Regions from separate parts of the Streptomyces nigra genome, predicted to be linked through region 1. Evidence: riboswitches for the same ligand, from Rfam matches in the RefSeq annotation. Region 1 holds a riboswitch; the other holds the start of a gene.
The links. Region 1 has a riboswitch for glycine ahead of gcvP (aminomethyl-transferring glycine dehydrogenase). Riboswitches for the same ligand answer to the same signal wherever they lie in the genome.
Positions count from the first base shown of each region.

Region 1 (12,090 bases):
CTCCAGATTGAACATCGCGAGTTCGGTCTGGAAGTCACGGCTGGCGATACGTTCGAGTACCTGCCCGTTCAACATTCTCGGCATACCGTCGGCGCCGGCGAGATTCAGCTCGATCTCCAGCCCCAGGAGATTCCTGGGACGGTCGAACCGCCGCTCCTCCAGCAGCCGCTCCAGCCCCGTCAGACACTGCCGCAGCTTGTCACGGTAGTGCTGACGATCGGACAGGTCGAACCGACCTGCCACGACCTTCTCCCCCATCGGGTCCCTCCTCGGATGGGCGGGCCGAGGATCGGCCGCCGGTCTCGCGGGTCAGGTGGGATGATGCCCAGCCAAGGCGATCGATAACGTCCCCGCCCGGGCCTGTGGCCCGCTAGTCTGTTCCGCTGTGACCGGCGGCACATTCACCGGGCAAGCGGCACAGCGCAGTTTCCGGGCGTTCACGAAGTCGTGAAAAACGCCGACGACAATTGGCCGACCGCGCCCCGGACGTTTTTCGAGGTCACCACCACACCTTCGGCCGGGAATGGGGATTTTCTCCCGCATATCGCCGACCGAATGCACTCTTGCCGTGTACACCGGGACCGGCTAGATGAAACATCATCTGAACCGTCGTCGTATAAACTGCGCTATCAGGCAGAGGGTCGGCACCCGCGGTCCCCGTACCTGTCGTCCAGGTGACGTACGGCAGGCCCGACATCCCCCGCGCTTCAGGACCCCGGCTCCCCGGCACCTCTGGCCTCCCCCCGAGCAGACAGCGCTGTCCGCCCTGCCCCGCCCTCGCGCCATCGTGCCTGTCGAATGAGAGGCGACCCACCATGCCGCTGCATGTTCCCCCGGCTCCCGCGCCCGCCCTGCGTTCCGTCCTGACCGCGCTCGGCTCCCCCACCGCCGTCAGCGAGGCCCGAACACCCTCCCTGCGCGCCGCACAGGGACCCGCCACCCCCGAACTCCCGCTGCCCGTCCATGTGCTGGACGAGCTCACCCCGGCGGGCATGTCCACGACCCGGCTGGCGGGCTGGCGCTTCCTGATCCGCTGCGGGGAACGCGCGGTGGCCGCCGCCGAGACCCGGCTGACCCCCGACGGCTGGGCCTTCTCCCACTTCTTCGAGGGCCCCTACATCGCCTCCACCGAGCGCGCGCTGCGCCAGGCCGAGACACTGACGCAGCCGTACCAGCCGCGGCTGCTGTCGTTCCCCGGCCTCTACATGCTCACGCTGTGGCTGCACGGCGACAGCACCGCCGACGCCGCCACGGGCCACCCCGACCCCGCCGACGTCCTCGTCCCGCTGGCCCCCGCTCCTCCGGGCGTCGCCTCCCATGTGCCGCACCGGGTGGCCGACCTGCTGCCCGTCCTGACCCTGCGGGCCACCCCGGCTCCGCTGCCGCCCCTGCCACCCCTGCTCGGCTCGCCGGCCTGACGGCACGGGCGCGAGGCCCGCGTACCCCGCCATCCACTCCGGGTGGCGGGGTACGCGGCATCACGGCCCGAGGAGCGCCGCGACTCGCCCGAGCGACACCCCCGCTCAGACGTGTCGCAGCACCACCCGGGCCACCCCGGACTAGCCCCATCCGACCAGGCGGAACCATCCGAAGGGACAGTGCGGTTGGGGTGAACCGCCCGCGCGGGTGATGCGTCATCAACCTGTGAGAAGCGGTGCTGCGAAATCCCTGCGGATGACCGCCCGTAGGGCAACACTGGGTCCAGACCGACTTAACAACGGGGGGCGGCCATGAACGACGTTTCACGCCGCGAGACAGACACATCAGCCATCTCATCCGTCACGACAGAGCGAAAGATCCCCTCCATGTGCCAGCACCAACCACCGTGCCCCTCAGCCGAATCCGCCGACCGGGAATCCGCCCGTCTCGTGGCGCACCACCCGGAGCAGGGCTGGAGCCTGCTGTGCAACGGTGTTCTCCTCTTCGAGGACACCGGTGAACTCCTGCCGGACGGCAAGATCATCGCCCCGCACCGTCCGCTGGGCGCCGGCAAGGTGGTCACCGCCGCGTAGTCGTCCCGGACGATCCCCGCGGCACCGGGCGGCGCGCGCCGCACGCCCGGAGTACTCCCAGGGGCCGGTCGCAGACTCCGACTGCGAGCCGGCCCCCACGTGTGTCCGGCCCCGATCACGCACGGTAGCCGGGCGGACGGCCCCCGTCAGCTCCCGCCCACCAAGTCCCGCAGCGCGATGTTGAGTTCGAGCACGTCGACCCGGGGCTCCCCGATGAAGCCGAGCGTACGGCCCTCGGTGTGGGCCTCGACCAGCTTCCGCACCTGCCCCGTGGACAGGCCGTTGCGCTCGGCGACCCGGTGGACCTGGAGTGCGGCGTACTCCGGGGAGATGTCCGGGTCCAGTCCGGAACCGGAGGACGTCACCGCGTCCGCGGGCACCTGGGACGGCTTCACCCGGTACCCGGCGGTCGAGTTGTCCCTGACGACGGCCGCCTTGGCCTCCTTCACCCACCGCACGAGCTCCGGGTTGTCGCCGGACCGGTTGGTCGCGCCGGACAGGATGAGGCGGTACTGCGTGTTGACGTTGTTGCTGCCGAGGCCGTTCTGCGGGCGGCCCTGGAACCACTTGAGGTCGGGCGCCGGAGTCTCCTGGCCCTTCTTCAGCGGCAGGTCGTACGCCTGCCCGATCAGCGAGGAGCCGACGACCTTGCCGTCCGCCCGCACCTCGGAGCCGTTCGCCTTGCCGGGGAACAGTCCCTGCGCGATGCCGGTGACGGCCAGCGGATAGAGGACGCCGGTGACCAGGGTGAGGACGAGGAGGGCGCGCAGGCCCGCCCCGAGCAGACGGGCCGTGTTCGATAGGGAGTGGTTCATGGCCTTCAGCCGATTCCGGGGATGAGGGAGAGGAGCACGTCGATGAGCTTGATGCCGGCGAACGGCGCGATGAGGCCGCCCAGTCCGTAGACGGTGAGGTTCCGCCGCAGCAGGCGGTCCGCGCTGACCGGCCGGTAGCGCACGCCCTTCAGCGCCAGCGGCACCAGCGCGACGATGATCAGCGCGTTGAAGACGACCGCCGACAGGATCGCGGAGTGCGGGGAGGACAGGCCCATGATGTTGAGCCTGTCCAGGCCCGGGTAGACCGCCGCGAACAGCGCCGGGATGATCGCGAAGTACTTCGCGACGTCGTTGGCGATGGAGAAGGTGGTGAGCGCGCCCCGCGTGATGAGCAGCTGCTTGCCGATCTCGACGATCTCGATCAGCTTGGTCGGGTCGGAGTCGAGGTCGACCATGTTGCCGGCCTCCTTGGCGGCCGACGTACCGGTGTTCATGGCCACGCCGACGTCCGCCTGCGCGAGCGCGGGCGCGTCGTTGGTGCCGTCACCGGTCATCGCGACGAGCTTGCCGCCCGCCTGTTCCCGCTTGATGAGCGCCATCTTGTCCTCGGGCGTGGCCTCGGCGAGGAAGTCGTCGACGCCCGCCTCCTCGGCGATCGCCTTGGCGGTCAGCGGGTTGTCGCCGGTGATCATGACGGTCCTGATGCCCATGCGGCGCAGTTCCGCGAAGCGTTCGCGCAGACCGTCCTTGACGACGTCCTTGAGGTGGACGGCGCCGAGCACCCGCGCTCCGGCCGCGTCCTCGACGGCGACCAGCAGCGGCGTCCCGCCCGCCTCGGCGATCCGGTCGGCCACCTCCCACGCCGCGCCCGGCACGTCGCCGCCGCGTTCCGCGACCCAGGCGACGACGGCCCCGGCGGCGCCCTTGCGAATCCTGTGCCCGGGGACGTCCACCCCGGACATCCGGGTCTGCGCGGTGAACGCGACCCACTCGGCGCCCGTCAACTCCCGCTCGCGCAGCCCGAACAGTTCCTTGGCGAGCACGACGACCGAACGGCCCTCGGGTGTCTCGTCGGCCAGCGAGGACAGCTGGGCCGCGTCGGCCACCTCGGCGGCCGTCGCCCCGCCGATCGGCACGAACTCGGCCGCCCTGCGGTTGCCCAGCGTGATGGTGCCGGTCTTGTCGAGCAGCAGCGTCGATATGTCACCGGCGGCCTCGACGGCCCGCCCGGACAGGGCGAGCACATTGCGCTGCACGAGCCGGTCCATGCCCGCGATGCCGATGGCGGAGAGCAGCGCGCCGATCGTGGTCGGGATCAGGCAGACCAGCAGGGCCACCAGCACGACCATCGGCAGCTGCGCGCCCGCGTAGCCGGCCAGCGGGGGCAGGGTGGCGCAGGCGAGCAGGAAGACGATGGTGAGCGAGGCCAGCAGGATGGTCAGCGCGATCTCGTTCGGTGTCTTCTGCCGGGCGGCGCCCTCGACCAGGCCGATCATCCGGTCGATGAACGTCTCGCCGGGCCGGGTCGTGATCCGGACGACGATCCGGTCGGAGAGGACCTTCGTCCCGCCGGTGACGGCGGAACGGTCGCCGCCGGACTCCCGGATGACCGGCGCCGACTCACCGGTGATCGCGGACTCGTCGACGGACGCGACGCCCTCGACGACGTCCCCGTCGCCGGGGATCACGTCACCGGCCTCGCACACCACGAGGTCGCCGACGCGCAGTTCGGTGCCGGGGACGACCGTGCCGTCGGCCCGGCGCGCCACCGTGTCCGTCCTCGCCCGGCGCAAGGTGTCGGCCTGCGCCTTGCCGCGGCCCTCGGCGACGGCCTCCGCCAGATTGGCGAAGATCACCGTCAGCCACAGCCAGGCGCTGATGGTCCAGCCGAACCAGTCGCCGGGATCGGCGAGAGCGAACGCCGTGGTCAGCACCGAACCGACCCACACCACGAACATCACGGGCGACTTGACCATGACGCGTGGGTCGAGCTTGCGGAAGGCGTCCGGCAGCGACCTGAGGAGCTGCTTCGGGTCGAACAGGCCCGCGCCGACGCGTCCTTGGGGTGGCCTGGGCCCGGCCGGCGCGTCCTGGCTGGGCGCGAGAGGGGAAGGGGACATGGTGCTCTGTTTCTGTGACTCGATGCTCATGACGCCAGCCCCTCGGCGAGCGGTCCGAGCGCGAGGGCCGGGAAGTAGGTCAGACCGGTGACGACGACGATCGTGCCGACGAGCAGACCGGCGTACAGGGGTTTGTCGGTGCGCAGGGTGCCCGAGGTGACCGGGACGGGCCGCTGTCCGGCGAGCGAGCCGGCCAGGGCCAGGACGAACACCATCGGCAGGAAACGGCCGAACAGCATGCACAGGCCGAGCGTGGTGTTGAACCACGGCGTGTCCGCGTTCAGCCCGGCGAAGGCCGAGCCGTTGTTGTTGGCGGCGGACGTGTAGGCGTACAGGATCTCGGAGAAGCCGTGCGCCCCGCTGTTGGTCATGGAGTGCGCCGGGGTCGGCAGCGCCATCGCGAGCGCGGTGAAGACGAGGACCAGCGCCGGGGTGACGAGGAGGTAGCAGGCGGCCGCCTTGATCTCCCGGGAGCCGATCTTCCGCCCCAGGTACTCGGGCGTGCGGCCGACCATCAGTCCGGCGAGGAACACCGCGATGATCGCCATGATCAGCATGCCGTAGAGACCGGAGCCCACGCCGCCGGGCGCTATCTCGCCCAGCATCATGCCCAGCAGGGTGATGCCGCCGCCGAGGCCGGTGAACGAGGAGTGGAAGGAGTCGACGGCACCGGTCGAGGTCAGGGTGGTCGCCACGGCGAAGATCGACGAGCCGCCGACGCCGAAGCGCACCTCCTTGCCCTCGTAGGCCCCGCCCGCGAGGTCGAACGCCGGGCCGTGGTGGCTGAACTCGGTCCACATCATCAGGGCGGTGAAACCCAGCCAGAGGGCGGCCATCGTGCCGAGGATCGCGTACCCCTGCCGCACCGAGCCGACCATGACGCCGAAGGTCCGGGTCAGCGCGAACGGGATGAGGAGGATCAGGAAGATCTCGAAGAGGTTCGAGAACGGCGTCGGATTCTCGAAGGGATGCGCGGAGTTGGCGTTGAAGTAGCCGCCGCCGTTCGTGCCGAGCTCCTTGATGGCCTCCTGCGAGGCCACCGCGCCGCCGTTCCACTGCCGGGGGCCGCCCAGGAACTGGCCGACCTCGTGGATGCCGGAGAAGTTCTGGAGCACCCCGCAGGCGACGAGCACGAGCGCGGCGACGGCGGCGAGGGGGAGAAGGACGCGGACGACACCGCGCACCAGGTCGGCCCAGAAGTTGCCGAGTTCACCGGTGCGCGAGCGCGCGAACCCGCGCACCAGCGCCACGGCGACGGCCATGCCGACGGCGGCGGAGACGAAGTTCTGCACGGCCAGCCCGGCGGTCTGCACGACATGGCCCATGGCCTGCTCGCCGTAGTACGACTGCCAGTTGGTGTTGGTCACGAAGGAGACGGCCGTGTTGAACGCCTGGTCCGGGTCGATGGAGGCGAACCCGAGCGACCCGGGCAGTACGCCCTGCAGCCGCTGGAGCAGGTACAGGAGGAGGACGCCGACGGCGGAGAAGGCGAGGACACCGCGCAGATACGCGGTCCAGCGCATCTGCCGGTCGGGGTCGGCACCGATGCACCGGTAGATCCACTTCTCGGCACGCCAGTGCCGGTCCGCGGAGTACACCCGGGCCATGTAGGTGCCGAGCGGTCTGTGGGCGAGCGCCAGGGCTGCGGTGAGGGCCAGCAGTTGGAGGACGCCGGCGAGGACGGGACCCATCTGCGTTCTCAGAACCTCTCCGGGAAGATCAGGGCGAGGACGAGATAGCCCAGCAGGGCGACGGCCACGACGAGGCCGACGATGTTCTCGGCGGTCACAGCTTCGTCACCCCCTTGGCGACGAGGGCCACCAGGGCGAAGCACGCGATGGTGGTGACGACGAAGGCCAGATCGGCCATCGTGGACTCCTGGGTGAAGGTCGTTCGGACGGGGACGCTTCGAGGAAACGCCCTCCGTGGCCGGAAACGACCGCCGTTGACGGCTCCCATACGGCCCTCGGCACCGCCTTGACGCAACCCATACGGCGCCCCGACCCAGATGGCACGCGAAAGGGCTCCGCCCCCGGCCGGTGCGGCCAGGGGCGGAGCCCTTCGGGTCAGCGGACGGTCAGCCCTCGTACGCGTCCATGGGCGGGCAGGAGCACACCAGGTTCCGGTCGCCGAAGGCCTGGTCGATGCGGCGCACCGGCGGCCAGTACTTGTCGGCGGCGGACACCCCGGCCGGGAAGACGGCCTCCTCGCGGCTGTACGCGTGCTCCCACGCGCCGCCGAGCGCACCGGCGGTGTGCGGGGCGTTGCGCAGCGGGTTGTCCTCGGCGGGCCACTCGCCCGAGCCGACCTTCTCGATCTCGGCGCGGATGGCGATCATCGCGTCGCAGAACCGATCGAGCTCGGTCAGGTCCTCGGACTCGGTCGGCTCGATCATCAGCGTGCCGGCCACCGGGAAGGACATCGTCGGCGCGTGGAAGCCGTAGTCGATGAGGCGCTTGGCCACGTCGTCCACGCTGACGCCGGTGGCCTTGGTCAGCGGCCGCAGGTCGATGATGCACTCGTGCGCGACGAGGCCGCCCGGACCGGTGTAGAGCACCGGGTAGTGCGGCTCGAGCCGCTTGGCGATGTAGTTGGCGCTGAGCACGGCCACCTGCGTGGCCCGCTTCAGTCCCTCGCCGCCCATGAGACGGACGTACGCCCAGGAGATGGGCAGGATGCCCGCGGAGCCCCAGGGCGCGGCCGAGATCGGGCCGACGCCCGTCTCGGGACCGGCCGCGGGCTGCAGCGGGTGGTTCGGCAGGTACGGCGCCAGGTGGGCGCGCACACCGACCGGGCCGACGCCCGGGCCACCGCCGCCGTGCGGGATGCAGAAGGTCTTGTGCAGGTTCAGGTGCGAGACGTCGCCGCCGAAGTGGCCGGGCTTGGCCAGCCCCACCAGCGCGTTGAGGTTGGCGCCGTCGACGTACACCTGGCCGCCGGCCTCGTGCACCTGCGCGCAGATGTCGGCGACGTGCTCCTCGAACACCCCGTGCGTGGACGGGTAGGTGATCATCAGCACGGCGAGCTCGTCACGGTGCTTCTCGATCTTCGCCCGCAGGTCCTCGACGTCGATCTCGCCGTCCTCGGCGGTCTTGACGACGACGACCTTCATACCGGCCATCACGGCGCTGGCGGCGTTCGTGCCGTGTGCGGAGGACGGGATCAGACAGACGGTGCGCTGCTCGTCGCCGTTGGCCCGGTGGTAGCCGCGTACGGCGAGCAGACCGGCCAGCTCGCCCTGTGAACCGGCGTTCGGCTGGAGCGAGACCTTGTCGTAGCCGGTGACCTCGGCGAGACGCTCCTCCAGCTCACGGATGAGCGTGAGGTAGCCCTCCGCCTGCTCGGCGGGCGCGAACGGGTGCAGCTGGCCGAACTCGGGCCAGGTGACCGGCTCCATCTCGGTCGTCGCGTTGAGCTTCATCGTGCAGGAGCCCAGCGGGATCATGCCGCGGTCCAGCGCGTAGTCCCGGTCGGCGAGCCGGCGCAGGTAGCGCAGCATCGCGGTCTCGGAGCGGTGCTGGTGGAAGACGGGGTGCGTCAGATACTCGTCGCCGCGCAGCAGCGCGCCGGGCAGCCCCTCGCCGGCCGACGCGTCCAGCGCGTCGATCCGGCCCTCGACGCCGAACGCCTTCCACACGGCGGAGACCTGGGCGCGGGTGGTGGTCTCGTCGCAGGCGACCGACACGTGGTCGGCGTCGACGAGGCGCAGGTTCACCCCGTGGTCCCGGGCGGCGGCGACGATGTCGGCGGCCTTGCCGGGCACCCGGGCGGTCACGGTGTCGAAGAACGAGCCGTGCAGGACCTCGACCCCGCCGGCCGACAGGCCCGCGGCGAGGATCGTGGCGTAGCGGTGGGTGCGGGCGGCGATGCCCTTCAGGCCGTCCGGGCCGTGGTAGACGGCGTACATGCCGGCCATCACGGCGAGCAGCACCTGGGCGGTACAGATGTTGCTGGTGGCCTTCTCACGGCGGATGTGCTGCTCACGGGTCTGCAGCGCGAGGCGGTACGCCTTGTTGCCGTCGGCGTCGACGGACACACCGACGAGGCGGCCGGGCAGGCTGCGCGCGAACTTCTCGCGGACCGCCATGTAACCGGCGTGCGGCCCGCCGAAGCCCATCGGGACACCGAACCGCTGCGTGGTGCCGACCGCGATGTCCGCGCCGAGCTCGCCGGGCGACTTCAGCAGCGTGAGCGCCAGCAGGTCCGCGGCGACGGTCACCAGGGCGCCCAGCCCATGGGCCTGCTCGATGACGGGCGTGAGGTCCCGTACGGCCCCGGAGGCGCCCGGGTACTGCAGGAGCACGCCGTTGATCTCGCGCTCGGCGACCTCGGCGGGGATGCCCTCGCTGAGGTCGGCGACCACGACCTCCATGCCGGTGGGCTCGGCGCGGGTCTGGATCACGGCGATGGTCTGCGGAAGGGCGTCCGCGTCGATTAGGAAGAGGCCCTTCTTGTTCTTGCCCATGCGCAGCGACAGGGCCATGGCCTCGGCGGCCGCGGTGCCCTCGTCGAGCAGGGAGGCGCCGGACGTCGGCAGCCCGGTGAGGTCGGCGACCATCGTCTGGAAGTTCAGCAGGGCCTCGAGCCGGCCCTGGGAGATCTCGGGCTGGTACGGCGTGTACGCCGTGTACCAGGCCGGGTTCTCCATGACGTTGCGCAGGATGACCGGCGGGGTGAACGTCCCGTAGTAGCCGAGCCCGACCATCGAGTCCAGGACCTGGTTCCGGTCGGCGAGCGAGCGCAGCTCGGCCAGCACCTCGGCCTCGGTGCGGGCACCGGGCAGGTCGAGGGCGTCGGCGTTCTTGATCACGTCCGGGACCGCGGCAGCGGTCAGCTCGTCGAGCGAGCCGTACCCGACATGGGCGAGCATCTTGGCCCGCGCCTCGGAATCGGGACCGATGTGACGCTGCTCGAAGGGAATCCCTTGCTCGAGCTCGGAGAGCGGAATGCGATGGGCGGTCATTGCGGAGGCCTCCATGGTCTGACGCGACCTTCGAGGGGCACCACGGCGCGGGTGCCCGGACGGCCTCCCCCTCTGTCATCTCAACCTGAGAGCTTCACCGGGGCGCCCTGAGGGCCCCGGCTTTCACCGTCGGTGAGGGCGGGAGCCGTCGACACCCGCCCTGCTTTCCAGAGTGACCTCGTCCGTGCGGTACGTGTGCCTGAGAGATTCCGGGGAGGATTTGCTCCTTCGGCGCCTCCGGCGATCTCCGGAGGACTCTCCCGCACGGGGTCAGCAGCCGCTGCCAAGCCTACCAGCGGGGGCACCGCACGGACCTTCGAGTGGCCGCCGTCACGGATCTGCCTTTTCGTAGTGCTTACGGATGACTTGCGACCAAGTGGAGGGACCGTGCAGACCGACATCGATCCGCGCAACCTGATCGGCCGCAAGGCCTTCGACCGCAACGGCACCAAGATCGGCACCATCGACGAGGTGTACCTGGACGACGCGACCGGCGTACCGGAGTGGGCGGCGATACGCACCGGCCTCTTCTCCCGCGACGCCTTCGTCCCCCTGGAGCCCAGCGAACTGGTGGAGGGCGCCCTGCACGTCCCCTTCGACCGGGCCCTGATCAAGGACGCCCCCGACTTCGGCGTGGGCCGCCACCTCTCCCCCGAGCAGGAACTCCAGCTCTACCACCACTACGGCCTCGACGTGGCCCCGCCGGGCCCCCCACCCCCCGACATCGACTTCGGCACCCTGGCCCCTCGAACCCCCGAACTCCCCCGAACCCCCCACCCCCACACCTGACCCCCACCCTGCCGCTGGGCCGCATGCCCCGTAGCTGCGAGCCAGCGGGAGGCCTCAGCCGTAGCTGAGGGCAGTCGTGCCGCAGGGGCGGCACGGTTGGGCGCAGCGGCACCCGTAGGCGCGGCCCAGCACCACGCCCCTGGCAGCAACGCTGGCGACCCCCGGCCCACCCAGCTGAGGGCAGTCGTGGTGGGCGCAGCGACACCCCATAAGCGCGGGCACAGCGCCCCGCGCCACTACCCCGGCGCCACAGGCGTCTCCGCCGCAACCAACGGCAACGGCTCCGCCACCTCCAACGCCGGGTCATCGACCCGAAACGTCCGCACCCGCCCCGGCCCCGACTCCGGCGTCTCGAACCGCACCGTCACCCGTCCGACCCCACTCCCCTGCACCCACCCGTGCCCGTACTCGGCATGCCGCACATCGTGCCCCGCATGCCACCGCCGCTCGGCCGGCTGCGGCTGCGCCTCCCCCTCGGCGTCACCGTCCCGATCCCCCTCCACAGCGGCCCCAGAAGTACCGAGAGCCTCCTCAGCCACAGCACCACCCCCGCCGAGGTCGTCCCCTCCACGGCCACCTCCCCAGCCGCCTGAGCGAACAAGTCCTCCTGCGTGAAGTCGGCCAGCCCACTCACCCCGACCCCCAGCAACCGCACACCCCCGGTCGTATCCACCCCCTCCAGCAACCGCGCCGCGGCCTCCCGCACCACCGCCGGATCATCCGTGGGCCCCCGCAACGTCTCCGACCGCGTCAGCGTCGAGAAGTCGTACCGCCGCACCTTCAGCACAATGGTGCGCCCCGAAAGGCCGGCCCCCGCAACCGCCGCACACACCGGTCGGCAAGCCGCTGCACCTCCAGCCCCACCCGCACCCGGTCATGGATGTCCACGTCGTACGTGTCCTCGACCGAGACGGACTTCGCCTCCCGCTCGGCCACCACGGGCCGCTCGTCGTGCGCGAGCGCCATCGCGTACAGGGCGTGCCCGTGCGCCTTCCCCAGCAGCCGCACCAGCTCGTCCTCACCCGCCTCGGCGATCTCCTCGACGGTGTGGATCCCGGCCCGCCGCAGATGGTCCCCGGTCGCCGGCCCCACCCCCGGCAGGACCCGCACGGACATCGGCCCGAGGAGCCCCCGCTCGGTCCCCGGTTCGATCAGCACCAGCCCGTCCGGCTTGGCCTCCTCCGAGGCGATCTTCGCGACCATCTTCGAGGCGGCCAGCCCCACCGACCCGGCGAGCCCGGTGGCCGCCCGTATGTCGGAGCGCAGCTTCCCCCCCACCAGCCGGGCGGACTCGGCGTCCCAGGCCACTCCCCCGGCCTCCAGGTCGACGAACGCCTCGTCCAGGCTCAACGGCTCCACCAGCGGCGACAGCTCCCGCAGCAGACCCATCACCCGCTCGCTGACATCCCGGTAGATCCGGAAGCGAGGCA
Region 1 is NZ_CP029043.1:1,049,322-1,061,411, forward strand. Features, by position in the region: gene DC008_RS04875 (glutamate-cysteine ligase family protein) at 1-258, opposite strand, end outside; gene DC008_RS04880 (hypothetical protein) at 816-1,418, shown strand; gene DC008_RS04885 (DUF5999 family protein) at 1,806-2,012, shown strand; gene DC008_RS04890 (potassium-transporting ATPase subunit C) at 2,159-2,827, opposite strand; gene kdpB (potassium-transporting ATPase subunit KdpB) at 2,833-4,938, opposite strand; gene kdpA (potassium-transporting ATPase subunit KdpA) at 4,935-6,599, opposite strand; gene kdpF (K(+)-transporting ATPase subunit F) at 6,608-6,697, opposite strand; gene DC008_RS35375 (hypothetical protein) at 6,694-6,867, opposite strand; gene gcvP (aminomethyl-transferring glycine dehydrogenase) at 6,986-9,871, opposite strand; glycine riboswitch at 10,049-10,144, opposite strand; gene DC008_RS04915 (PRC-barrel domain-containing protein) at 10,259-10,660, shown strand; partial or broken gene DC008_RS04920 (DNA polymerase IV) at 10,897-12,090, opposite strand, start outside.

Region 2 (12,090 bases), 4.2 Mb from region 1:
GCGCGCGAACATACGGGCCGCCCGCATCGGACCCACCGTGTGGGAGCTGGACGGGCCGATGCCGATCGAGAACAGGTCGAAGACCGATATGGCCACGGAAACTCCTCGGTGCGGGGTGGTGCGGGGGGCTTTCCCGGGGTGCCCCGCACCTTCGAGTGTGCGGGACGCCCCGGGAGAGTGACGACGGTCCTACTTGTTCAGACCGGCGTAGAGCGGGTGCTTGTCGGCCAGCGCCTTCACCCGGGCCTTGAGCGCCGCGGCGTCGTACGACGGCTTCAGCGTCTCGGCGATCACGTCCGCGACCTCGGTGAAGTCCTCGGCGGTGAAACCGCGCGTGGCCAGCGCCGGGGTGCCGATGCGCAGCCCGGAGGTCACCATCGGCGGCCGCGGGTCGTCCGGCACCGCGTTGCGGTTGACCGTGATCCCCACCTCGTGGAGGCGGTCCTCGGCCTGCTGCCCGTCCAGCTCGGACTCCCGCAGGTCGACCAGGATGAGGTGCACGTCCGTGCCGCCGGACAGCACGTTCACCCCGGCCGCGCGGGCGTCCTCGGCGGTCAGCCGGTCCGCGAGGATGCGGGCGCCCTCGACCGTGCGGCGCTGGCGCTCCTTGAACTCCTCGGAGGCGGCGACCTTGAACGAGACCGCCTTGGCGGCGATCACGTGCTCCAGCGGACCGCCCTGGAAGCCCGGGAAGACGGAGGAGTTCAGCTTCTTCGCGAACTCCTTGCTGCGCGCCAGGATGATCCCGCCGCGCGGCCCGCCGAGCGTCTTGTGGGTGGTGGAGGTGACCACGTCGGCGTGCGGCACCGGGTTGGGGTGCAGCCCCGCCGCGACCAGGCCCGCGAAGTGGGCCATGTCCACCCACAGGTAGGCGCCGGTCTCGTCGGCGATCCGGCGGAAGGCCGCGAAGTCCAGCTGGCGCGGGTACGCCGACCAGCCCGCGATGATCACCTTCGGGCGGTGCTCCTTGGCGAGGCGCTCCACCTCGTCCATGTCGACCAGACCGCTCTCCGGGTCCACGTGGTACGCGACCACCTGGAACTGCTTGCCGGAGAAGTTCAGCCGCATCCCGTGGGTGAGGTGGCCGCCGTGCGCCAGGTCCAGGCCCAGGATGGTGTCGCCGGGCTGGGCCAGCGCGAACAGCGCCGCCTGGTTGGCCGAGGCGCCCGAGTGCGGCTGGACATTGGCGTACTCGGCGCCGAACAGCTCCTTCACCCGGTCGATGGCGATCTGCTCGGCGACGTCGACGTGCTCGCAGCCGCCGTAGTAGCGCCGGCCGGGGTAGCCCTCGGCGTACTTGTTCGTCAGGACCGAGCCCTGCGCCTCCATGACGGCGACCGGGGCGAAGTTCTCCGACGCGATCATCTCGAGGGTGGACTGCTGACGCTCCAGCTCGGCGTCGAGCGCCGCGGCGACCGCCGGGTCCAGCTCGTGCAGGGGCGTGTTCAGAAGGGAGTTCTCAGACATGGGGGGTACGGGCTCCTCAGCCGGCGGTGTGGGCGTCGTACTCGTCTGCGGAGAGCAGGTCGGCCGGCTCCTCCGTGACGCGCACCTTGAACAGCCAGCCGCCCTCGAAGGGGGCCGAGTTCACCAGGGCCGGGTCGTTCACCACGTCCTCGTTGATCTCGGTGACCTCGCCGGTGACCGGGGAGTACAGGTCGGAGACGGACTTCGTCGACTCCAGTTCGCCGCAGGTGTCACCCGCGGTCACGGTCGAGCCGACCTCGGGGAGCTGGGCGTAGACGACGTCGCCGAGCGCGTTGGCCGCGAACTCGGTGATGCCGACCGTGGCGACGCCGTCCTCGGCGGTCGCGAGCCACTCGTGCTCCTTGCTGTAACGCAGCTGCTGGGGGTTGCTCATGGCCTGAATTCTCCTGTACACGCGTCAGTGCTGATGAAGGGGGACTGAGACGACTGGGACGGCGGACATGGCGGCGGACGTGCGCGGTCGCACGCCGCCCTGCCAGTCTGTACGCGCGGCGCGGCTCGTGCCGCGCGCGGTTCCTACTTCTGCCGCTTGTAGAACGGCAGCGCCACGACCTCGTAGGGCTCGTGGCTGCCGCGGATGTCCACGCCGACCCCGGGGGTGCCCGGCGCCGCGTGCGCGGCGTCGACGTAGGCCATGGCGATCGGCTTGCCCAGGGTGGGGGAGGGGGCGCCGGAGGTCACCTCGCCGATGACCTCGCCGCCGGCGACGACCGGGTACCCGGAGCGCGGCACGCGGCGGCCCTCGGCGACCAGGCCGACCAGGACGCGCGGCGGGTTCGTCTCGGCCTTGGCGGCGGCCGCCTGGAGCGCCTCGCGCCCGACGAAGTCGCCCTCCTTCTCGAACTTCACCACCCGGCCGAGGCCGGCGTCGAAGGGGGTGAGCGAGGTCGACAGCTCGTTGCCGTACAGCGGCATGCCCGCCTCCAGGCGGAGCGTGTCACGGCAGGACAGGCCGCAGGGGACCAGGCCGACGCCCTGACCGGCCTCGGTGAGCGCCTGCCACAGCTCCACGGCGTGCTCCGGCTTCACGAACAGCTCGAAGCCGTCCTCGCCGGTGTAGCCCGTGCGGGCGATCAGGGCGGGCACGCCGGCGACGGTGCCGGGCAGGCCGGCGTAGTACTTCAGGCCGTCCAGATCGGCGTCGGTGAGCGACTTCAGGATGCCGGGGGACTCGGGGCCCTGGACGGCGATCAGCGCGTACGCGTCACGGTCGTCGCGGACCTCGGCGTCGAAGCCGGCCACCCGCTCGGTCAGCGCGTCGAGCACGACCTGGGCGTTGGAGGCGTTGGCGACGACCATGTACTCGGTCTCGTCGAGCCGGTAGACGATCAGGTCGTCCAGGATGCCGCCGTCGGCCCGGCAGATCATGGTGTAGCGGGCGCGGCCCACCCCGACGGAGGCGATGTTGCCCACCAGGGCGTGGTTCAGGAAGGCGGCCGCCTGGGCGCCGGTGACCGTGATCTCGCCCATGTGCGAGAGGTCGAACAGGCCGGCGCGGGTGCGCACCGCGTTGTGCTCGTCGCGCTCGGAGCCGTAGCGCAGGGGCATGTCCCAGCCGGCGAAGTCGGTCATGGTGGCGCCCAGCGAGCGGTGCAGGGCGTCCAGGGCGGTACGGCGCGGTTCGGAACTGCTCATCGGTCGGTCGTCTCCCAAGGCATGACGGGCGGTCGTTCCTCCCCATCTGTCATCGGAACCTGAGAGGTTCGTCATGACCGCGCGTGGGCATGACTTGCACCTTGGGTGGGACCACCGGCGACGGCGGCCCGCTTTTCAGATGTGCCTCGCCCGCGCGGTAACGGGGCCTGAGAGATTCAAGGGAGGGACTTGCTCCTTCGGCGCCCCGGCGGCGTACAGCCGGGGACTCTCCCGCGCGGATTCAAACGGCCGGTATGCAGTTGGCGCCGCCATCATCGCATGCCCGGCCCCGTCTGCCCCAGGCCACATCTGTAACCGGCCTGTGGCAGTAAGCGAACGAAAACAGAGAGGATCCTCCATTACCTTCTCTTTACGCTCGGTGGGGATGGGGAAGCCTGTATGCGGAGGAGGACGATGACGGTGAAGCGCACCACGGCGTACGCCACCACGTCGGGCATCGCCCTGCCCGGGCAGCCGGGGGCCTCGGCCGTCGAGGCCCGGACGCGTCCCGCGCCGGTGGTGCGGGACCTGCGCGAGCGGTCGGGCCGCGGCCCGACCGCCCTGCTCTTCGGCCCCCGCGACCTCGTCGTGATCACCGGCCTGCCCGGCAGCGGCAAGTCCACCCTGATGCGGCGGACCGTCCGCGGCCCGCGCGTCGACTCCCAGGACACCCGGGACCGCTGGGACGCCCGGATGCCCGGTTTCCTGCCCTACGCCCTCTACCGTCCCCTGGTCCGTCTCTCCCACTACGCCGGGCTGCGCCGCGCCGTCCGCCGCGGCGGCGGGGTCGTCGTGCACGACTGCGGCACCCAGGCGTGGGTGCGCGGCTGGCTGGCCCGGGCCGCCCGGCGCCGCGGCGGCGTCCTGCACCTGCTGGTGCTCGACGTCGACCCGGACACCGCTCTGGAGGGGCAGCGCGAGCGCGGCCGGGGCGTCTCCCGGTACGCCTTCCTGCGTCACCGGCGCGCCGCCGCCCGGCTGCTGCGCGCCGTCGACAGCGGTGAGCTGCCCCGGGGCTGCGGCTCCGCGGTGCTGCTCGACCGGGACGCGGCCGGCACCCTGCGCCGGATCGGGTTCACGGGCTGACCCGGGCCCGGCCGGGCGGGGCCGGGTCCCGGTAGCCTTTCGACCCTCAGACGTGATTCACAGCAGGCGGTCACAGACAGATGGACTTCGCAGCGGATCTCCCCGCGGACTTCCCGGCAGGCTCTCCCCTCCACCCGCACGGCGGCTGGCCCGGCAACGAACTGGAGGAGGTGCTCTCGGCCTCCCTCGGCCAGCCGTCGGCCGGCGGCCGGATCGTGGAGGTGCTGGGCCGCAGCTTCGTCTGGGTGCCGCTGCCCAACGGCGGCGGCCCGGACAGCGGTCCGCTCGACCTGCCCGGCATGGAGATCGACGGCCAGGGCTATGTCCCGGTGTTCTCCTCAGAGGAGCAGTTCCGGCAGGTCGTCGGCTCCCACATGGCGTACACCGTCGCCCCGGCCGTGGAGTTCGCCCGCGGGCTGCCGCCGCACGTGGGCATCGCGGTCAACCCGGGCGGAGTGGTCGGCGTGCCGCTGCCCCCGGCCGCGGTGGCCGAGGTGTGCCGGGCGGGCCGTACCCCGCTGGACGGCTTCGCCTCCGGAGGCCGCGTCAAGCTCTACGAGCCCGACTGGCAGGACGACCCGGTCGACTTCCTGTCCGCGGCGTCCGCCGAGTTCGCCGCGATCGGCGTCGTCGCCACCGCCCGCCGCTGTCTCGGCGCGATCGAGGACGGCGAGCCGGTGCTGTTCGTCGGCGTCGAACTGACGCAGTGGGAGGGCGACTTGCGGGCCGCCCCGATGGACGCCCTGGGCCGCGCCCTCGGCCGTGTGCCGGTGCGCTGGCCGGTCAACCTGGTCCTCCTCGACGTGGCCCAGGACCCGGTCATCGACTGGATGCGCGCCAAGGTCCGCCCGTTCTACACACGCGAGCCCTGAGATCCCGGACGCGTGGTCCCCGAGATTTTCGACGAGCGGTCCGGCGCCCCGCGACGCCGGACCGATCCGGACGACAGGCCCTAAGCTGGGCTCAGAGCCATGTCGGGCTCAATGCCATGTTTTCCCGAAGGGGCGGTAAAAGGTGAGCGCGAGCGGCACAACCTCGACCGGGCAGGTCGAGCACATGCTGCGCCAGGTGACCCCCGGGCGCTACGACGCCTACGAGGCACTCCTGCGCGCCCTCGCCACCCCGGCCACCGGCCAGGTCTGGATGCTGCTGTGGCACGGTCAGGCGGGCTCCCCGGACGCCCAGTACGGGAACATGGAGGTCGACGGTCACGCCTACGCCCCGTGCGTCACCTCCGCCCAGGAGCTGTCGGCCAGCGGCTGGAACCGCAGCTACGAGGTCGTCGACGGACTCGACGTGGCCCGCACCCTCCACCCCGACCACTACGGCCTCTGGCTGAACCCGCACGCCCCCGGCGGCGGCGTCGGCATCCCCTGGCTCGACCTGCGCCGGATCGCCACCGGCCTGGACCGCCAGCCCGCCGGACCGCTGCGGCTGTCGGAGCCCGCCATCGAGATCCCGCAGTTCTACGCCCTGCTCTCGCAGAACGCCCACCGCACCCCGGCCGTGCGCACCCTGCGCCGCGCCTGGGTCCAGCCCGCGCTCGGGGCCCCGTATCTGGCGATCGGCCTGGACGTCTACGACACCAGCCCGCCCGCCGTGGACGCGGTGCGCTCCATGATGCTCCAGTCGGTCGGCGCGGTCCCGGACGGACTGCCCGTCTCCACGGTCGCGATGGCCGACGAGGACGATCCGGTGGCGATGTGGATGCGGCAGGCCGCGCGCCCCTTCTACGACCGCGAGGCACACGCCACCGCCCCCGCCGCGGGCTACGGCTACCCTCCGGCACAGGGCCGTTACTGAGCTTCGGCTTGCCATGACGCCGGTTCGCCCCACCCCCCTCTGTCGTAGGTGTGAGCGCCTTCCCGCTGTCGTTTCCCAGGCGGATCTCCGCGCGTAGATGCGATCAGAAGGTCCCGGTCCGCCCTCATACGCCCCAACTGGTGCCCGTCCGGCCGCTGTTACCCGCTGTTCGGATAACGGAATCCCCCAAACAGCATCACGGTTACGCATCCTTTCCCCGCCAGCTCTGGCGACTGATCGCCCCCGCATTGAAGACTCCCCGCTAGGCACGGGCCGGTCGGCCCTGTGTGCGAGTGAGAGCAACCGCTACCGCGGCAGCCAGGGGGGTCGGCAACCGCCGGCCGAGAGGGGTCAATTCCACTGTGACCGCACCGATCGAGACAACGGGAGCGGAGGCCGGGGCACAGCCCGAGGCCGTGCTCTCAGGGATCGAGAAGAGCAAGATCGAGGGGCGTTCGCTGGGGCAGATCGCCTGGTCCCGGTTCAAGAAGGACAAGGTGGCCGTCGCCGGCGGCGTCATCGTCATCCTGCTGATCCTGCTCGCGATCCTGTCACGCCCCCTCCAGGCGCTGTTCGGCCTGGACCCCAACGCGCTCAACCAGGACCTCATCGATCCCAACACCTCGCTGCCCAAGGGTGACTTCGGCGGCATGAGCTGGGAGCACCCGCTGGGTGTCGAGCCGAAGTTCGGCCGTGACATCGCCACCCGCATCCTCGAGGGCTCCTGGGTGTCCCTGGTCGTCGCGTTCGGCGCCACGCTCCTGTCGAACACGATCGGCGCCGTCCTCGGCGTCGTCGCCGGCTACTACGGCGGCCGGGTCGACACGATCATCAGCCGGCTGATGGACACCTTCCTGGCCTTCCCGCTGCTGCTGTTCGCCATCGCCATCTCGGCCACCCTGCAGGGCGGTGCCTTCGGCCTGGAGGGCCTGCCGCTGCACATCAGCGTGCTGATCTTCATCATCGGTTTCTTCAACTGGCCGTATCTGGGCCGCATCGTCCGCGGTCAGACCCTGGCCCTCAGGGAGCGCGAGTTCGTCGACGCCTCCCGGGGGATGGGAGCCAAGGGGCCGTACATCCTCTTCCGGGAGCTCCTCCCGAACCTGGTCGGCCCGATCATCGTCTACTCGACGCTGCTCATCCCGACGAACATCCTTTTCGAGGCCAGCCTGAGCTTCCTCGGTGTCGGCATCCAGCCCCCGCAGGCTTCCTGGGGCGGCATGCTCAACCAGGCGGTCGACTTCTACGAGGTCGACCCGCAGTTCATGATCGTGCCCGGCCTCGCCATCTTCGTCACCGTCCTGGCGTTCAACCTGCTCGGCGACGGACTCCGCGACGCTCTCGACCCGCGCAGCCGCTGACATGCGGCCGCGACGAGAGCCCATCAAGTTTCCAACTATGGAGGGGAAGCAGACCATCATGCGAAGGTCAGTGCTGGCCGCGGTTGCGGTCGTCGGCAGTGCGAGCTTGCTGCTTTCGGCCTGCAGCAAGGCCGATGACAAGTCGGACAACAACGGATCGAAGTCGGCCGGTGCCAACGCCGCGACCAAGGGCGTCGTCAACGCTTCCACCCAGGCGGGTGGGACGGTCACGTACGAGTACTCCGACGTCCCGGACTCCTTCGACCCGGGCAACACGTACTACGCGTACATGTACAACCTCAGCCGGCTGTACGCCCGTCCGCTGATGACGTTCAAGCCCGGTGCCGGCGAGGCCGGCAACGAGCTGGTCCCGGACCTGGCCTCCGCCCCGGGCGAGCCCAGCGACGGCGGCAAGACCTGGACGTACAAGCTGCGTCCGGGCCTGAAGTACGAGGACGGCACCCCGATCACGTCGAAGGACGTGAAGTACGCCGTCGAGCGCTCCAACTTCGCGCGTGACGTGCTCTCCCTCGGCCCCAGCTACTTCCAGCAGTTCCTCGAGGGCGGCGACAAGTACAAGGGCCCGTACAAGGACAAGAGCGACAAGGGCATCTCGTCCATCCAGACCCCGGACGACACCACGATCGTCTTCAAGCTGAACCGCGCCTTCCAGGAGTTCGACTACCTGGTCGCCACCCCGCAGACGGCCCCCGTGCCGAAGGCGCAGGACACCGGCGTCGACTACGTCAAGAAGATCGTGTCGTCGGGCTCCTACAAGTTCCAGAGCTACCAGGAGGGCAAGGAAGCCGTCCTGGTCCGCAACGAGAACTGGGACGCCAAGAGCGACCCGCTGCGCAAGCAGTACCCCGAGAAGATCGTCGTCAAGCTGAAGGTCAACGCCGAGACGATCGACCAGGACGTCATGTCCGGCAAGGCCATCGACCTCGGTGGTACGGGCGTCCAGGCCGCGACCCAGGCGAAGGTCGTCAACTCCTCGGACCAGAAGGCCAACACCGACAACACCTACGGTGGCCGCCTGGTCTACATGGCGATCAACACCAAGCTCGCGCCGTTCGACAAGGTCGAGTGCCGCAAGGCCGTGGAGTTCGCGGTCAACAAGGTCTCCGTGCAGACGGCCCTCGGCGGCCCGATCCGCGGTGACATCGCCTCCACCGTCCTGCCGCCGGACATCCCGGGCTACCAGAAGTCCGACCTGTACGCGACGCCCGGCAACAAGGGCGACGTGGCCAAGGCCAAGGACCAGCTGAAGGCCTGCGGCAAGACGTCGATCGACACCAACATCTCGGCGCGCAGCGACCGTCCGGCGGAGATCGACGCGGCCACCGCGATCATCGACTCGCTGAAGAAGGTCGGCATCAACGCCAGCCTGAAGCAGTTCCCGTCGGGCAAGTACTTCACCGACGCCGCGGGTGTGCCGCAGTTCAACAAGAAGCAGAACATCGGCCTGCACATGATGCAGTGGGGTGCCGACTGGCCGTCCGGCTACGGCTTCCTGCAGCAGATCCTGCACAGCGACGCGATCGGCGAGTCCGGCAACACCAACCTGTCGCAGCTCGACAACAAGGACGTCGACTCGCTGCTGGAGAAGGCCATCGCCAGCGAGGACCAGGGCGAGCGCGACGGCCTCTACGCCCAGATCGACAAGAAGGCGATGGAGGAGGCGGCCCTCGTTCCGCTGACCTACTTCAAGGTCCTGCTGTACCGCCCGGCCGGCTTCACCAACCTGGTGTCGACGGCTGCCTTCAGCGGTCAGTACGACTACCTCAACATCGGTACGACCAAGAAGTAGCCCCGGAAGGCAGGTGAAGGCTTTGGTGCCCGCGGGCCATGCGGCCCGCGGGCACCAGCGCCGATCCCCGTGATCTCGTATATCCTCCGCCGGACGCTCGCGGCAGTGATCCTGCTGCTGGTCGTCACCGCGGTCACCTTCGCGATCTTCTTCCTGCTGCCCCGGCTCGCCGGCCAGACGGCCGACCAGCTGGCCCAGCAGTACATCGGGAAGAGTCCCACCCAGGCCGACATCGAGGCGGTCAAGCAGAACCTCGGTCTCGACCAGCCCGTGTACGTGCAGTACTGGGACTTCATCAAGGGGATCGTCTCCGGCGCCACCTACGACCTCGGCCCCACCACGGCGCACTGCAACGCGCCGTGCTTCGGCTACTCCTTCAAGACGCACGTCGAGGTCTGGCCCCAGCTCACCGACCGGATGCCCGTGACGGTCTCCCTGGCCGCCGGTGCCGCCGTGCTGTGGCTGGTGGGCGGTGTGACGGCCGGTGTGATCTCCGCGCTGAAGCCGCGGTCGTTCGCCGACCGCACGTTCATGGGCATCGCCCTCGCGGGTGTCTCGCTGCCCATGTTCTTCACCGGCCAGCTGGCGCTGTTCCTTTTCACCTACCAGTGGCCGATCTTCGGCCGGGAGTACGTGCCGTTCACCGAGAACCCCTCGCAGTGGGCCAACACGCTCTTCCCCGCCTGGTGTTCGCTCGCCCTGCTGTACTCCGCCATCTACGCCCGGCTCACCCGCTCGGGGATGCTGGAAACGATGAACGAGGACTTCATCCGCAGCGCCCGCGCCAAGGGCCTGCGGGAGCGCAAGGTCGTCGTCCGGCACGGTCTGCGGGCCGCGCTGACGCCGATCATCACCGTGTTCGGCATGGACCTCGGACTGCTGCTCGGCGGCGCCGTGATCACCGAGACGGTCTTCTCCCTGCACGGCATCGGCGAGTACGCGGTGCAGTCCATCCGGGACAACGACCTGCCGCCCATCCTCGGCGTCACGCTCCTGGCCGCCTTCTTCGTCGTCCTCGCAAACTTCCTGGTGGACCTGTTGTACGCCGCCGCCGACCCGCGGGTGAGGATCTCGTGACCGAACTCTCCAAGACCGGTGCCGCAGTGGGGGAGCCCGCGACGGGCACCTCCGACGCGCCCACGGCGTTCCTCGAAGTCCGCGACCTCAAGGTGCACTTCCCGACCGACGACGGCCTCGTCAAGTCCGTCGACGGGCTGAGCTTCTCGCTGGAGAAGGGCAAGACCCTCTGCATCGTCGGCGAGTCCGGCTCCGGCAAGTCGGTCACCTCGCTGGCCGTCATGGGCCTGCACCGGCTCGGGGCGCGCGGCAAGAACGTCCGGATGTCCGGCGAGATCTGGCTCGGCGGCAAGGAGCTCATCTCCGCCGAGCCCGACGAGGTGCGCCGGCTCCGCGGCCGCGAGATGGCGATGATCTTCCAGGATCCGCTGTCCGCGATGCACCCGTACTACACGATCGGCAGCCAGATCGTGGAGGCGTACCGGGTCCACCACGACGTCAACAAGAAGACCGCGCGCAAGCGGGCGATCGAGATGCTCGACCGGGTCGGCATCCCCGAGCCCGGCAAGCGCGTCGACAACTACCCGCACGAGTTCTCCGGCGGTATGCGCCAGCGCGCCATGATCGCGATGGCGCTGGTCAACAACCCCGAGCTGCTCATCGCGGACGAGCCGACGACCGCCCTCGACGTGACCGTCCAGGCGCAGATCCTCGACCTCATCCGGGATCTGCAGAAGGAGTTCGGCTCCGCGGTCGTCCTCATCACCCACGACCTCGGCGTGGTCGCCGAGATCGCCGACGACGTGCTCGTGATGTACGGCGGCCGGTGCGTGGAGCGCGGGTCCGTCGACGACGTCTTCGAGCGGCCGCAGCACCCCTACACCTGGGGCCTGCTCGGCTCGATGCCGCGCATCGACCGGGAGACCTCGGAGCGGCTCATCCCCGTCAAGGGCCAGCCGCCGAGCCTCATCAACGTCCCGTCGGGCTGCGCCTTCCACCCGCGCTGCCCGTACGCCGACATCCCCAAGGGCGATGTCACCCGTACCGTGCGCCCGGAGCTCCAGCAGGTCGGCAGCGGGCACTTCTCCGCCTGCCACCTCTCGGCCGAGGACCGCACGCGGATCTGGACCGAAGAGATTGCGCCGAAGCTGTGAGTGAGACGAAGAAATCGGACGCGGCCGTACCGGCCCAGGCGCCGGCCCCCGCCGAGGAGCGCGAGGTGCTGCTCAAGGTCGAGGGCCTGCAGAAGCACTTCCCGATCCGCAAGGGCGTCCTCCAGCGTCAGGTCGGCGCGGTCAAGGCCGTCGACGGCATCGACTTCGAGGTGCGCAAGGGCGAGACCCTGGGCGTGGTCGGGGAGTCCGGCTGCGGCAAGTCGACCATGGGCCGGGTCATCACCCGCCTCCAGGACCCGACGGGCGGCTCGATCCACTTCGAGGGCAAGGACATCACGCGGCTGAACACGGCCGGGATGCGCCCGCTGCGGCGGGACATCCAGATGATCTTCCAGGACCCGTACGGCTCCCTGAACCCGCGGCACACCATCGGCTCGATCGTCTCGGCGCCCTTCCGGCTCCAGGGCGTCGAGCCCGAGGGCGGGGTGAAGAAGGAGGTCCAGCGGCTCCTGGAGCTGGTGGGCCTGAGCCCCGAGCACTACAACCGCTACCCGCACGAGTTCTCCGGCGGCCAGCGCCAGCGCATCGGCATCGCCCGCGCGCTCGCGCTCAAGCCGAAGCTGGTCGTGGCGGACGAGCCGGTCTCCGCCCTGGACGTCTCCATCCAGGCGCAGGTCGTCAACCTCATGGACGACCTCCAGGAGGAGCTCGGCCTGACCTACGTGATCATCGCGCACGACCTCTCGGTCGTCCGGCACGTGTCGGACCGTATCGC
Region 2 is NZ_CP029043.1:5,259,893-5,271,982, forward strand. Features, by position in the region: gene DC008_RS24505 (L-serine ammonia-lyase) at 1-96, opposite strand, end outside; gene glyA (serine hydroxymethyltransferase) at 190-1,467, opposite strand; gene gcvH (glycine cleavage system protein GcvH) at 1,484-1,861, opposite strand; gene gcvT (glycine cleavage system aminomethyltransferase GcvT) at 2,005-3,123, opposite strand; glycine riboswitch at 3,160-3,268, opposite strand; glycine riboswitch at 3,269-3,367, opposite strand; gene DC008_RS24525 (AAA family ATPase) at 3,538-4,209, shown strand; gene DC008_RS24530 (enhanced serine sensitivity protein SseB) at 4,290-5,081, shown strand; gene DC008_RS24535 (enhanced serine sensitivity protein SseB C-terminal domain-containing protein) at 5,224-6,012, shown strand; gene DC008_RS24540 (ABC transporter permease) at 6,375-7,373, shown strand; gene DC008_RS24545 (ABC transporter substrate-binding protein) at 7,432-9,183, shown strand; gene DC008_RS24550 (ABC transporter permease) at 9,253-10,260, shown strand; gene DC008_RS24555 (ABC transporter ATP-binding protein) at 10,257-11,354, shown strand; gene DC008_RS24560 (ABC transporter ATP-binding protein) at 11,351-12,090, shown strand, end outside.
Region 2: it holds a riboswitch for glycine, as region 1 does, so the genes downstream of both, gcvT (glycine cleavage system aminomethyltransferase GcvT) here and gcvP (aminomethyl-transferring glycine dehydrogenase) in region 1, are expected to answer to the same signal.